2 regions of the Flexivirga aerilata genome follow, and region 2 is predicted to be linked to the other one. Evidence: predicted binding sites of a transcription regulator. Region 2 holds the regulator's gene; the other holds the start of a gene.
The links. Region 2 encodes HrcA, which represses chaperone genes, less so after heat shock. Its sites were predicted from a motif close to TTNGCACTCGNNNNNNNCGAGTGCNAA; they were not measured.
Positions count from the first base shown of each region.

Region 1 (6,398 bases), on a different contig from region 2:
GGCGGCCGGGCCGGAAGGCCGGCAAGGGCTTCTACGACTACGACCAGGCCGGCAAGCGCGGCGACCTGTGGCCCGGCCTGACCAAGCTGTTTCCCGTTGCCGAGCAACAGATTCCGCTCGACGACATCAAGGAGCGGTTCCTCTTCGTCGAGGCGCTCGAGTCGGTGCGGTGTCTCGAGGAAGGCGTCCTGACGAGCGTGGGTGACGCCAACATCGGCTCGATCTTCGGCATCGGTTATCCCGCCTGGACCGGTGGTGTCCTGCAGTTCATCAACGGCTACAACGGTGGCCTGTCCGGGTTCGTGCGTCGCGCCGGTGAGCTGCAGAAGTCCTACGGCGACCGATTCGCGGTGCCGAAGTTGTTGCAGGACAAGGTCGCCCGCGGGGAGCGCTTCGAGGACGGCGTATGAAGCGCACGCTCTTCGATGACGATCACGAGGCGTTCCGGGCGTCGGCGCGCACCTTCCTGCAGCGCGAGGCGGTGCCGCACGTCGAGAAGTGGCGGGCCGACGGCGTGGTCTCCCGCGACGTCTGGCTGGCTGCCGGTCAGGCCGGGATGCTCGGCATGGCCGTGCCGGAGGAGTTCGGCGGCGGTGGCGCCGACGACTTCCGTTTCAACGCCGCGTTCTCCGAGGAGCAGGTGAAGCTCGGCGTCGACGGTCTCGGCATCGCGCTGGAGAACGACATCATCATTCCCTATCTCCTGCAGCTGGCCACCGACGAGCAGAAGCAGCGGTGGCTCCCCGGCGTCTGCCGCGGCGAGCAGATCCTGGCCATCGCGATGACCGAGCCCGGAGCGGGCAGCGACCTGCAGGGCATCGCGACCACCGCCGAGGATCACGGCGACCACTACCTGCTCAACGGCCAGAAGACGTTCATCTCCAACGGGATCCTGTCCGACCTGGTGATCGTGGTCTGCAAGACCGACCCGGACGCCGGGCACAAGGGCATCAGCCTGTTGGTCGTCGAGCGGGGGATGGAGGGCTTCGAGCGCGGCCGCAACCTCGACAAGCTCGGCATGCACGCGCAGGACACTGCCGAGCTCTTCTTCGACGACGTCAAGGTGCCGAAGGAGAACCTGCTCGGGCCCGAGGGCAGCGGCTTCGTCTCGCTGATGCAGAACCTCCCCCAGGAGCGGCTGTCGATCGCGGTCATCGCGGCGGCCGCGATCGAGCGGGTGCTGCAGCTGTCGCTCGACTACGCGAGTGAGCGCCAGGCGTTCGGCCGGCCGATCGGGAAGTTCCAGCACAACCGGTTCGTGCTCGCCGAGATGGCCACCGAGGCACAGGTCGCGCGGGTCTTCGTCGACGACTGCGTCCGGCGTCACGTCGCCGGCGAGCTCAGTGTCGCCGACGCTGCTGGCGCGAAGTTCTGGACGACCGAGCTGCAGAAGAAGGTCGCCGACGCCGGCCTGCAGCTGCACGGCGGCTACGGCTACATGGCCGAGTATCCGATCGCCCAGGCCTACGCCGACGCCCGCATCCAGACGATCTACGGCGGCACCACCGAGATCATGAAGGAGATCGTCGGCCGGTCGCTGGGATTCTGATCGACCGGACCACCAACGCTTCGAGGGGTACAGCAAGAACACCGTCATTGCTGTACCCCTCGGTGCGGTTGTGGTCCGCTCGATGGGGAGCGGGTCGATCCGTCGCGATCCGTTTGCACTCCCGGGTGGAGAGTGCCAATAATGGGCGTTAGCACTCTCTGCTTGAGAGTGACAATCGGATGTATGGCGAGAGCCGCTTGCGCGGCGCGGTTCCGAATGCCGCGGTGCGCTGGGCTCGTCCGTCGCGGGCGTCATACACCTGACTTCGTACGACAATCACGTGAGGATTGGACTGCACATGGCCAAGACCATTGCATTCGACGAGGAGGCCCGGCGCGGTCTGGAGCGGGGCATGAACACCCTCGCCGACGCCGTCAAGGTCACGCTCGGCCCGAAGGGTCGCAACGTCGTCCTGGAGAAGAAGTGGGGTGCCCCCACCATCACCAACGACGGTGTGAGCATCGCCAAGGAGATCGAGCTCGACGAGCCGTACGAGAAGATCGGCGCCGAGCTCGTCAAGGAAGTCGCCAAGAAGACCGACGACGTCGCCGGTGACGGCACCACCACGGCCACCGTGCTTGCGCAGGCCATGGTCAAGGAGGGCCTGCGCAACGTTGCCGCCGGCGCCAACCCGATGGCGCTGAAGCGTGGCATCGAGGCGGCCGTCGCGAAGGTGTCGGACGAGCTGACCAAGGCGTCGAAGGACGTCGAGACCAAGGAGCAGATCGCGGCCGTCGCGGCGATCTCCGCCGGTGGCGACGCGTCCGTCGGCGAGCTCATCGCCGAGGCGATGGACAAGGTCGGCAAGGAAGGTGTCATCACCGTCGAGGAGAGCAACACCTTCGGCCTGGAGCTGGAGCTCACCGAGGGCATGCGCTTCGACAAGGGCTACATCTCCGGTTACTTCGTGACCGACACCGAGCGCATGGAGACCGTGCTCGACGACCCCTACATCCTGATCGTCAACTCCAAGATCTCCTCGATCAAGGACCTGCTGCCGCTGCTGGAGAAGGTCATGCAGTCCGGCAAGCCGCTCGCGATCATCGCCGAGGACGTCGAGGGTGAGGCCCTGTCGACCCTGGTGGTCAACAAGATCCGCGGCACCTTCAAGTCCGTTGCCGTCAAGGCGCCGGGCTTCGGTGACCGTCGCAAGGCCATGCTCGGCGACATCGCGATCCTGACCGGCGGCCAGGTCATCTCCGAGGAGGTCGGCCTGAAGCTGGAGAACGCCGACCTCGACCTGCTCGGCAAGGCCCGCAAGATCGTGGTCACCAAGGACGAGACCACCATCGTCGAGGGTGCCGGCGACGCCGACCAGATCCAGGGCCGGGTCAGCCAGATCCGCGCCGAGATCGAGAACTCCGACTCCGACTACGACCGCGAGAAGCTGCAGGAGCGCCTGGCCAAGCTAGCCGGCGGTGTTGCGGTCATCAAGGTCGGCGCGGCCACCGAGGTCGAGCTGAAGGAGCGCAAGCACCGCATCGAGGACGCGGTCCGCGCTGCGAAGGCTTCGGTCGAGGAGGGCATCGTCGCCGGCGGTGGCGTTGCGCTGCTGCAGGCCGGCAAGGGTGCGTTCGACGCGCTCGAGCTCAAGGGCGACGAGGCAACCGGTGCCAACATCGTCGAGGTCGCCTCGGAGGCGCCGCTGAAGCAGATCGCCGCCAACGCCGGTCTCGAGCCGGGTGTCGTCGCCGCCAAGGTGCGCTCCCTGCCCGTCGGTGAGGGCCTCAACGCCGCCACCGGCGAGTACGGCGACATGCTCAAGATGGGCATCCCGGACCCGACCAAGGTGACCCGGTCGGCGCTGCAGAACGCCGGCTCGATCGCCGCGTTGTTCCTCACCACCGAGGCGGTCATCGCCGACAAGCCGGAGAAGACCCCGGCGATGCCGGCGGACCCGAGCGGTGGCATGGGCGACATGGGCTTCTGACGAAACCCGCAGCGTAGGTTGGCGGCGCAGCGACGTAGGAGCGTAGCCGCCGGCCGGAGCGGAGGGTGAGGAAGAAGCCCAGAAAACATGGGCTTCTGACGAAACCCGCAGCGTAGGTTGGCGGCGCAGCGACGTAGGAGCGTAGCCGCCGGCCGGAGCGGAGGGTGAGGAAGAAGTCCAGAAGGCACAGTTTCTGAGCCACCCCACGAAGTTCTCCGCTCGTTCCTCGCTCCGATACTTCGCGGGGACCCCGGCCTCCGCTGGGAGTCATCGAGCGAGACCTTCAAAGTTGGCGGCCGTCCTCCCGGAAGGGAGGGCGGCCGCCTTCGTCATACCTGCAGCGAACTGGTGGACAATGGCGCCTCGTGAACACCCCCGACCGGTCAGGTCACCCACGAGCCGGGTTCGCCACGATGGCACTCGGTGCGCTCGGCGTCGTCTTCGGCGACATCGGCACCAGTCCGCTCTACGCGTTGCAGACCGTCTTCTCGATCGACCACAACACCGTCCGGGCAACGCCGAGTGACGTGTACGGCGTCATCTCGCTGGTCTTCTGGTCGATCACCGTGGTGGTCAGCATCAAGTACGTCAGCTTCATCCTGCGCGCGGACAACGACGGCGAGGGCGGCATCATGGCGTTCGCGGCGCTGGCCCGGCAGCATGTGCGGCCCGGTGGGCGGCGGTTCGGCCTGGTGATGCTGCTCGGCGTGTTCGGCGCGTCGCTGTTCTACGGCGACAGCGTGATCACGCCGGCGATCTCGGTGATGTCGGCGATCGAGGGCCTGGAGGTGCCGGCGCCCGGGCTGCGGGACTGGGTGGTGCCGCTGGGTGCGCTGATCATCACCGTGCTCTTCCTGGTGCAGCGGTTCGGCACGGGGGTGGTCGGGCGATTCTTCGGGCCGGTGATGGTGTTGTGGTTCGTCACCATCGGTGCCCTCGGCCTGGCGAAGGTCATCCCCAATCCGGCTGTCATCAAAGGGCTTTCACCGTCATACGCGGTGGAGTTCGTCGTCGACCGTCCGTATGTCGCGTTCGTGGCGATGGGCGCGGTGGTGCTGGCGATCACCGGCGCCGAGGCGCTCTATGCCGACATGGGTCACTTCGGCAAGTCACCGATCCGGCGCGCCTGGTTCTTCCTGGTCTTCCCGTGCCTGACGTTCAACTACCTCGGTCAGGGCGCGTTGATCCTGGAGCGGCCGTCGTCGGTCAGCAACCCGTTCTTCCTGCTCGCGCCGTCGGCGCTGCAGTGGCCGCTGGTGGTGCTGGCGACCGCGGCGACGGTGATCGCGTCGCAGGCGGTCATCTCGGGTGCCTACTCGGTGTCCCGGCAGGCTGAGCGGCTCGGCTACCTGCCGCGGCTCACTGTGCGGCACACCTCGCAGAGCGAGAGCGGACAGATCTACGTGCCCGCGGTCAACTGGGTGCTGTTCGCGGGCGTGATCGTGCTGCTCGTGGTGTTCCGCTCGTCGGACAAGCTGGCCACGGCATACGGCCTGGCGGTGACCGGGACCTTCCTGCTCACCACGACGCTGTTCCTGGTGTATGCCGAGTCCGCCTGGCAGTGGCCGCGGTGGCGGCTGGTGGCCGTCGGGGTGCTGTTCGGGTCGTTGGAGGTGACCTACTTCGCCGCCAACCTGACCAAGGTGGTGCACGGTGGCTGGCTGCCGATGCTCATCGCGGCCGCGGTCGCGACGGCGATGCTCACCTGGCGGCGGGGCAGCCGCGTCGTCACCGAGCGGCGCACCGAGATGGAGGGCCCGCTCGAGGAGTTCCTCGACTGGCTGCATTCGTGCCCGGTGACCAAGGTGCCCGGCACCGCCGTCTTCCTGCACCCCGATGTGCCGACGGTGCCGATCGCGCTGCGGGAGAACGCGTCGTTCAACAGCGTGATCCACCAGCGGGTGTTCATCGTCTCGGCGGTGTCGCACAACGTGCCGCACGTGGCGCCGAAGGACCGGGTGGAGGCGTCGGTGCTCGGGGACGCGTATGACGCGATCGAGCACCTCCGGCTCAACTTCGGCTTCCAGGACGACCAGAACGTGCCGGCCGCGCTGCGCCTGGCCCGCGAGCAGGGCATTGAGGTGGATCCGGACGAGGTCTACTACTTCCTCTCCCGGATCACCGTGCACAGCGGACGCGACCGGGTGATGCCGCGCTGGCGCAAGCGGTTGTTCCTCGCGATGGCGCACAATGCGGCCAATCCCGCGGAGTACTACCGGCTTCCGGAGGCCCGCACCGTGGTGATGGGCGCCCAGGTGAAGTTCTGACAAAAGCGGCCGCCGCCCGCTCCGCGGGCGACGACAATCCCGTCGTCAGGCTGTGGTTGCCAGGCTGTGATCGTCAGGCTGTGGTCGTCAACTGTGGTCGTTGAGCGGCACGATGATGTCGAACAGGCTGTTCGCGCCGCGGCGGAGCGCGGGGATCGCCTCGGTGTCACCGTGGATGTAGCGGGAGACGGCGCGCTGCACCAGCCCGTCGGACATCGAGTAGCTGAGCTCCGGGCCGACGGCCGGCTTGGTGCCGGCGAGTTCGGCGTAACGGCTGACGATCTTCCAGGTCGTGTCGTAGAACATCGAGAAGAGTGACTGCACGTCGTCGCGCAGGGCGTCGTCGAACATCGACTGGGTGCGCAGGTCGTACCAGATCCGGTGGTAGGGCCAGCCAGTGGAGACGCGCTCGCTCACCCGCTCGACGACGGCCGCGCGGAACTGCTCGGCGGTCATCGGCTCGGCAAGGATGTCGGCGTAGGCGTCGGTGCTGAGCTCGCGGAAGGACGCGACGCACTCGGTGATGAGGTCGGCCTTGTCGCTGAAGTAGTAATGGACGACACCGTGCGAGAACTCGGAGTTGTGGGCGATCTCCCGCAGGCTGGTGCGGGCATAGCCCAACTCCGCCAGGGTCACCAGGGCCGCCTGCGCG
Region 1 covers NZ_JABENB010000001.1:132,797-139,194, reverse strand. The annotation lists gene HJ588_RS00675 (3-hydroxyacyl-CoA dehydrogenase NAD-binding domain-containing protein) at 1-410, shown strand, start outside; gene HJ588_RS00670 (acyl-CoA dehydrogenase family protein) at 407-1,549, shown strand; gene groL (chaperonin GroEL) at 1,848-3,479, shown strand; gene HJ588_RS00660 (potassium transporter Kup) at 3,845-5,746, shown strand; gene HJ588_RS00655 (TetR/AcrR family transcriptional regulator) at 5,834-6,398, opposite strand, start outside.
Region 1: a site for HrcA is predicted at 1,698-1,724, ahead of groL (chaperonin GroEL). Genes of this name have one in related genera too.

Region 2 (6,398 bases):
GGCTGTGACCGCCCTCGAGGGCCAGGTCGATGCTCCCGTCCGGTGCGCGGTCGAACGGCACCTCGAGCTCGACGAGCAGGCGCACCACCTCGGGCGCGACACCGGTGATGCGGTCGATGACCGCCCGATCGCCCGCGAACGCCCCTGCACGCCAGGTGTCCTCGGCGTGCAGGGCAGTGCTGTCGTCGGGGGAGAGGGCCGCGGCGATGCCGCCCTGCGCCCACGTGCTCGCCGCGCCGTCCGTGAGCGCACCCGCGGTGAGCAGGATGCAACCCTCCGGGCCGGACGCCCAGGCGCAGGTCAGTCCGGCCAGGCCCGACCCGATGACGATGAGAGGGCGGCGTGCCATCACTTGACCGCCAACATCTTGTCGATCGCGCGACGCGCCGGCTCGGCGACCGCCGGGTCCACCTGGATTTCCGGACCACCGGTCTCCAGGGCGGTGCGAATCGCGCCCAGGGTGTTGCGCTTCATGTGCGGGCACAGGTTGCACGGCCGCACGAACTCCAGGTCCGGGTGATCCGCGGCGATGTTGTCGCTCATCGAACACTCAGTGATCAGAGCGACTTTCGCGGGGCGCTGCGTCTCGACATACCGCTGCATGTCGGCGGTCGAGCCGGCGAAGTCGGCCTCGGCCACTACCTCCGGCGGGCACTCGGGGTGCGCCAGCACGGTCACACCGGGGTGGCCCTGGCGGATGTCGACGATGTCGAGCGGGGTGAAGCGCTCGTGCACCTCGCACGCACCGGGGTGGGTGACGACCTCGACGCCGGTGAGTGCGGCGATGTTCCGCGCGAGGTATTGGTCGGGGATCATGATCACCTTGTCGACGCCGAGCGACCTGATCACCTCGACGGCGTTGCCCGAGGTGCAGCAGATGTCGCTCGCCGCCTTCACCGCGGCCGAGGTGTTGACGTAGGTGACCACCGGGGCGCCCGGGTGCTGCGCGCGCAGCGCGGCGATGTCCGCAGAGGTGATGCTCTCGGCGAGCGAGCAGCCCGAGCGCAGGTCGGGCAGCAGCACCCGCTTGGCGGGATTGAGCAGCTTGGCGGTCTCGGCCATGAAGTGCACGCCGGCCAGCACGATGGTGCCCGCCTCGACGTGCTGGGCCTCCCGGGCGAGAGCGAGCGAGTCGCCGCGGATGTCGGCGACGCCGTGGAAGACCTCGGGCGTCATGTAGTTGTGCGCCAGGATGACCGCGTCCTGCTCCCGCTTCAGCCGGTGGATGGCCTCGATGTCCTCGGCATACATGGCCCACTCGATCTCGGGGATCACGTGCCGGACGGCGTCGTATGCCGCCGCGTGGTCGTACGCCGGGTGGTCCTGCGTGATGCTCATGGCGCTCCTTCGTCGGAGATCAAATGCTCGAAATGAGTATTTGCTTGAAGTGAGCATAACACCGGCGATCAGGGGGTGGTGACGGGGTGTGTGCGGTGGCGGGGTGTATGCCGTCAGCGGGCGGCGCGCGGGATCGGCAGCTTGGTGCCGACCTGGTCGCGCTCCTGCCGGACCGAGCGGCGGAAGCGGTAGAGCTTGGCGGGCCGGCCGCCGGTGTCGTGGGAGACCTCGCCGGTGGACTCGACCAGCTCGTGCTGCACCTCGACCGCGCGGCGGAAGTTCTGCTTGTGCACCGGCTGGCCGGCGATCGTCTCGACCGTCTCCTGCAGCTCGCCGAGGGTGAACGTCTCCGGCATGAGTTCGAAGACCACCGGGCGGTATTGCAGCTTGGCCCGCAGGCGGGACAGGCCGGTCGCGAGGATGCGTCGGTGGTCGTGCAGCATCGGCCCGGCGGTGAGCGCGGAAATCTTTGCGGCGCTTGGAGATTCGGCGACGAGGCCGGTCTCCCACAGGAGCTCGTAACGCTGCAGCGCGAGGTCGGGACGCCAGGCCCGGTCGTCGTAGCCGAAGAGGAATCGGCAGCGTTCGAGACGGTCGGCGTCGTCGCCGGCCCACCGCCTGAGCGCCGCCTCCAGCTCCTCGCCGAGACGGTCGGTGGTGCCGGCGTCGGAGTCGAGGTGGCGACGGTCCTCCCACGGCAACAGGTCGTAGAGCGCGGACCAGTCGGTCGGGCGCTCACTGCCGGAGATGTCCGCCCGGGTGAGGCCGAGGTAGGAGATCGAGACGACCCGGCGCCCGTCGGTGAAGCGCCCGAGGTCGGCGAACGTGTAGAGCTGCTCGACATACCCGAGCTCGAATCCCATGTGTTCGCGCGCAAATTCGCGCACCCCGGCCTGCAGGGACTCCTCGTCCGCGCGGAGCGGCCCGGCCGGCAGCGCCGGTGGCTCGCCGCTCGCGACGACGAACGGCCGGCCGCGGTCGACGGTCATCACCACGGCAACCAGCTCGGCCGAGAGCCCCGCATCGGTCATCGGGCGGTCAGCCGTTCGCGGTGACGAAGTCGATGAGTTCCTCGACGCGGCCGAGGAGCTCGGGCTGCAGGTCGGCATAGGTGCGCACGGTGCCGAGGATGCGCTTCCAGCCCTGCGCGACATCGGCCTGATTGGCGTGCGGCCAGCCGAGCTCGGCGAGAATGCCGTGTTTCCAAGACGTTCCGCGCGGTATGACGGGCCACTGCTCCCAGCCCAGGCGTTCCGGCCGGACCGACTGCCACACGTCGACATACGGATGCCCGAGCACGAGCACGTCCTCCCGTGCCTCCGGTATGGCGAGAGCGTCGTCGACGATGCGCTGCTCCTTCGTGCCGGGCACCAGGTGGTCGACCAGCACGCCCATGCGCCGCTGCGCCGTCGGCGCGAAGTCACGAATGACCGCGCGCAGGTCGTCGACGCCGTCGAGTTGCTCGACGACCACGCCCTCGACGCGCAGGTCGGCGCCCCACACCTTCTCCACCAGCTCCGCGTCGTGCCGGCCCTCCACGAAGATGCGAGACCCGCGGGCGACGCGCGCGGGGGCGTCGGCGACCGCGCGCGAGCCGCTGGCGGTCCGGCTCGCGGCCTCGCGTGCCGCGGCCAGCCGGCCGGCGTCGGGGGAGGCCGGCGGGACCAGCTCGACCGGCGCGCCGTCGATCAGGAAGCCCGGGCCGAGTGGGAAGGCCCGCACCCTGCCGTGCCGGTCCTCGAGGTGCACCACCCGCATGCCGCCGGCCTTCTCGACGCCCACGATCGCGCCGCACCAGCCGGTCTCGACCTCCTCGACGACCAGGTCGCGCTCGGCCGGGATCTGCTGGGAGCGTCCGCGGGGCGGTGCCTTCCAGTCGCCGGAGAGCACGTCGGCACCGTATCTGTCGTTCACGGGGCCAAACATTAGTGCGCGGTCCGGCGCATTCCGGGGAACGACTCCCGAGCACGTAGACTTGGCACTCGGCATACCTGAGTGCCAATCAGCGTTGCACGTTGACGGCGACACCGTGGGAGGTGGACATGAGCGAGGACCGCAGGCTCGAAGTGCTGCGCGCGATCGTGCAGGACTTCGTGTCGACCTCGGAGCCGGTGGGCTCGAAGGCGCTGCTCGAGCGGCACAAGCTCGGCGTCAGTGCGGCCACCGTGCGCAACGACATGGCCGCGCTCGAGGACGACGGGCTGATCGCCGCGCCGCACACGTCGGCCGGCCGCATCCCGACCGACGCCGGCTACCGGATGTTCGTCGACAAGCTCAGCGAGGTGAAGCCGCTGTCGCGGGCCGAACGCACCGCGATCCGCACCTTCCTCGGCCAGTCGGTCGACCTCGACGACGTGATCTCACGCACCACCCGGCTGCTGTCGTCGCTGACCGGGCAGGCGGCGGTCATGCAGTATCCGTCGCTCAACACCGCGACGGTCCGGCACCTGGAGCTGGTGACGATGGCGGCCGACAAGGTGATGCTCGTCGTCATCCTGTCGACCGGGCAGGTGGAGCAGCGGGTGCTGGACCTGCCGCGTCCGCTCACCGTCGCCGAGGGCGACACCCTCGTCGGCGCGCTGCGCAGTGCCATCAACGAGCGCAGCTCGGGGCTGCGCCGGCCCGCGGCGTCGACTGCTCTGCGCGAGTGGGCGGGCGAGCTCGGCGGCGGCACGGCGGATGGCGGGGGTGCCGGCGATGGCGGCGGTATCGGGGATCCCGGCGACCACCGTGACGTGCAGGCCGCGCTGGTGCGGGAGATCGCGGCGGTCCTCGCCGAGGAGCGCGAGGAGCGGGTGATGCTCGCCGGCACGGCCAACCTGGCCCGGTCGAGCAACGACTTCCCGATGACGATCGGGCCGGTGCTGGAGGCGCTGGAGGAGCACGTCGTGCTGCTGCGGCTGCTCGCGCAAATGGACGGGCAGCAGATCGCCGACGGCGTCTCGGTGCGGATCGGCGCCGAGAACACCGTCGCCGGCCTCACCGGCACCTCGGTGGTCACCACGTCCTACACGGCCGGCAGCGTGGCCGGTCTCGGCGTGCTCGGCCCCACCCGGATGGATTACCCCACGACCATGGCGGCGGTGCGGGCGGTCGCTCGCTACGTCACCGACATACTCAACCAATAACCTTCTGTTGCAAGGACTTTCGTGAACGACTACTACGGTGACCTCGGTGTCGCACAGAACGCCACCCAGGAAGAGATCAAGCGCGCCTACCGCAAGCTGGCGCGCAAACTGCACCCCGACGTGAACCCCACGGAGGAGGCGTCCGACCAGTTCAAGAAAATCTCCCAGGCGTATGACGTGCTGGGCGACCCCGAGAAGCGGCGTGCCTTCGACATGGGCAGCGACCCCTATGCCGGTGCCGCGGGCGCGGCCGGCTTCGGCCAGGGTTTCTCGTTCAGCGACATCATGGACGCGTTCTTCGGCGGCACCGCCGCCGGCGGCATGGGTCCGCGCTCACGCGAGCAGCGTGGGCAGGACGCGCTCATCGGCGTCGAGATCGAGCTGGGCACAGCGGTTTTCGGGGGCGCCGAGGAGCTGACCTTCGACACCGCGGTCGTCTGCAACGTCTGCCACGGTGACGGTGCCCGGCCCGGCACGGGCCGGCACACCTGCGAGATCTGCCACGGCTCGGGACAGGTGCAGCAGGTGCAGCGCTCGTTCCTCGGCCAGGTGATGACCGCGCGAGCCTGCCAGGCGTGCCGCGGCTACGGCGACATCATCGACGACCCCTGCTTCAACTGCTCCGGCGAGGGCCGCGTGCGCGACCGGCGCACGATCTCGGTCAAGGTGCCGGCCGGTGTCGACAGCGGCACCCGCATCCAGCTGACCGGCGAGGGCGAGGTCGGTCCGGGCGGCGGCCCGGCCGGTGACCTCTACGTCGAGGTGCGGGTGCGCAAGCACCCGATGTTCCAGCGACAGGGCGACGACCTGCACTGCTCGGTCGAACTCCCCATGACCGCAGCGGCGTTGGGCACCTCGCTGCCGCTGGAGACCTTCGACGGCACGCAGGACGTCGCGATCGAGGCGGGCACCCAGCCGGGCGATGTCATCACCCTGCGCGGGCTGGGCGTGACCCACCTGCGCACCCAGCAGCGCGGCGACCTGATGGTCCACGCCAACGTGCGGGTGCCCACCAAGCTCGACCCGCAGCAGGAGGAGTTGCTCCGGCAGTTCGCCAAGGAGCGCGGCGAGGAGCGGCCGGAGGCACGCTTCGGCCGTGTCGAGAAGGGTTTGTTCGGCAAGCTGCGCGACGCCTTCCAGGCCAAGTGACCGCTCCGCTCTTCTTCACCGGCCCCGGCGCCCTGGAGGGTGCCGGGGTCGGTGACGTGATACGGGTCCTCGGCGACGAGGCGCGTCACGCCGCGGTCGTGCGGCGGATCGGCGCCGGCGAGACGGTGCAGGTCGCCGATGGCTCGGGGCGGGTGGCGGTGGGTGAGGTCGTCGCCGCAGCTCGCGACGAACTCACCGTGCGAGTCGCCGAGATCGGCGAAAGCCCAGTGCCCGCAACACGTTTCGTGCTGATGCAGGCGCTCGCGAAGGGCGGCCGCGACGAGCAGGCGGTGGAGTCCGCGACCGAGCTCGGCGTCGACGGTGTCGTGCCGTGGCAGGCAGCGCGCAGCATCGTGCAGTGGCGGGGCGACAAGGCCGAGAAGGCCCGCCGCAAGTGGGAGTCGCTCGTGCTCGCAGCGAGCAAGCAGTCGAGGCGACCGACCGTGCCGGCCGTCGAGCCCGTGGTGTCCGGGGGCGGCGCCGTGTCGCGTGCCGGCGCGGCGGATGCGCTGATCGTGCTGCACGAGGACGCGACCCGGCCGCTGCGGGAGGTCGAGCTGCCCGATGCCGGCGAGGTGCTGCTGGTCGTCGGTCCCGAGGGCGGGATCTCGCCCGAGGAGCTCGCGGCGTTCGAGGCAGCGGGCGGAGTGACCGCCCGCCTCGGGCCGACCGTGCTGCGCGCGTCGAGTGCCGGGCCCGCGGCTCTCGCCATACTCCTCGCGCGGGAGTGGTAGTCAGCCGGCGAGCTGCGGCGCCAGCCCGGCGAACGCGGCGGTGCCGGCG
Region 2 covers NZ_JABENB010000002.1:569,666-576,063, forward strand. The annotation lists gene HJ588_RS14510 (L-aspartate oxidase) at 1-349, opposite strand, end outside; gene nadA (quinolinate synthase NadA) at 349-1,338, opposite strand; gene HJ588_RS14520 (NUDIX hydrolase) at 1,452-2,369, opposite strand; gene HJ588_RS14525 (DUF3097 domain-containing protein) at 2,377-3,252, opposite strand; gene hrcA (heat-inducible transcriptional repressor HrcA) at 3,381-4,466, shown strand; gene dnaJ (molecular chaperone DnaJ) at 4,488-5,615, shown strand; gene HJ588_RS14540 (16S rRNA (uracil(1498)-N(3))-methyltransferase) at 5,612-6,349, shown strand; gene HJ588_RS14545 (ArsR/SmtB family transcription factor) at 6,350-6,398, opposite strand, start outside.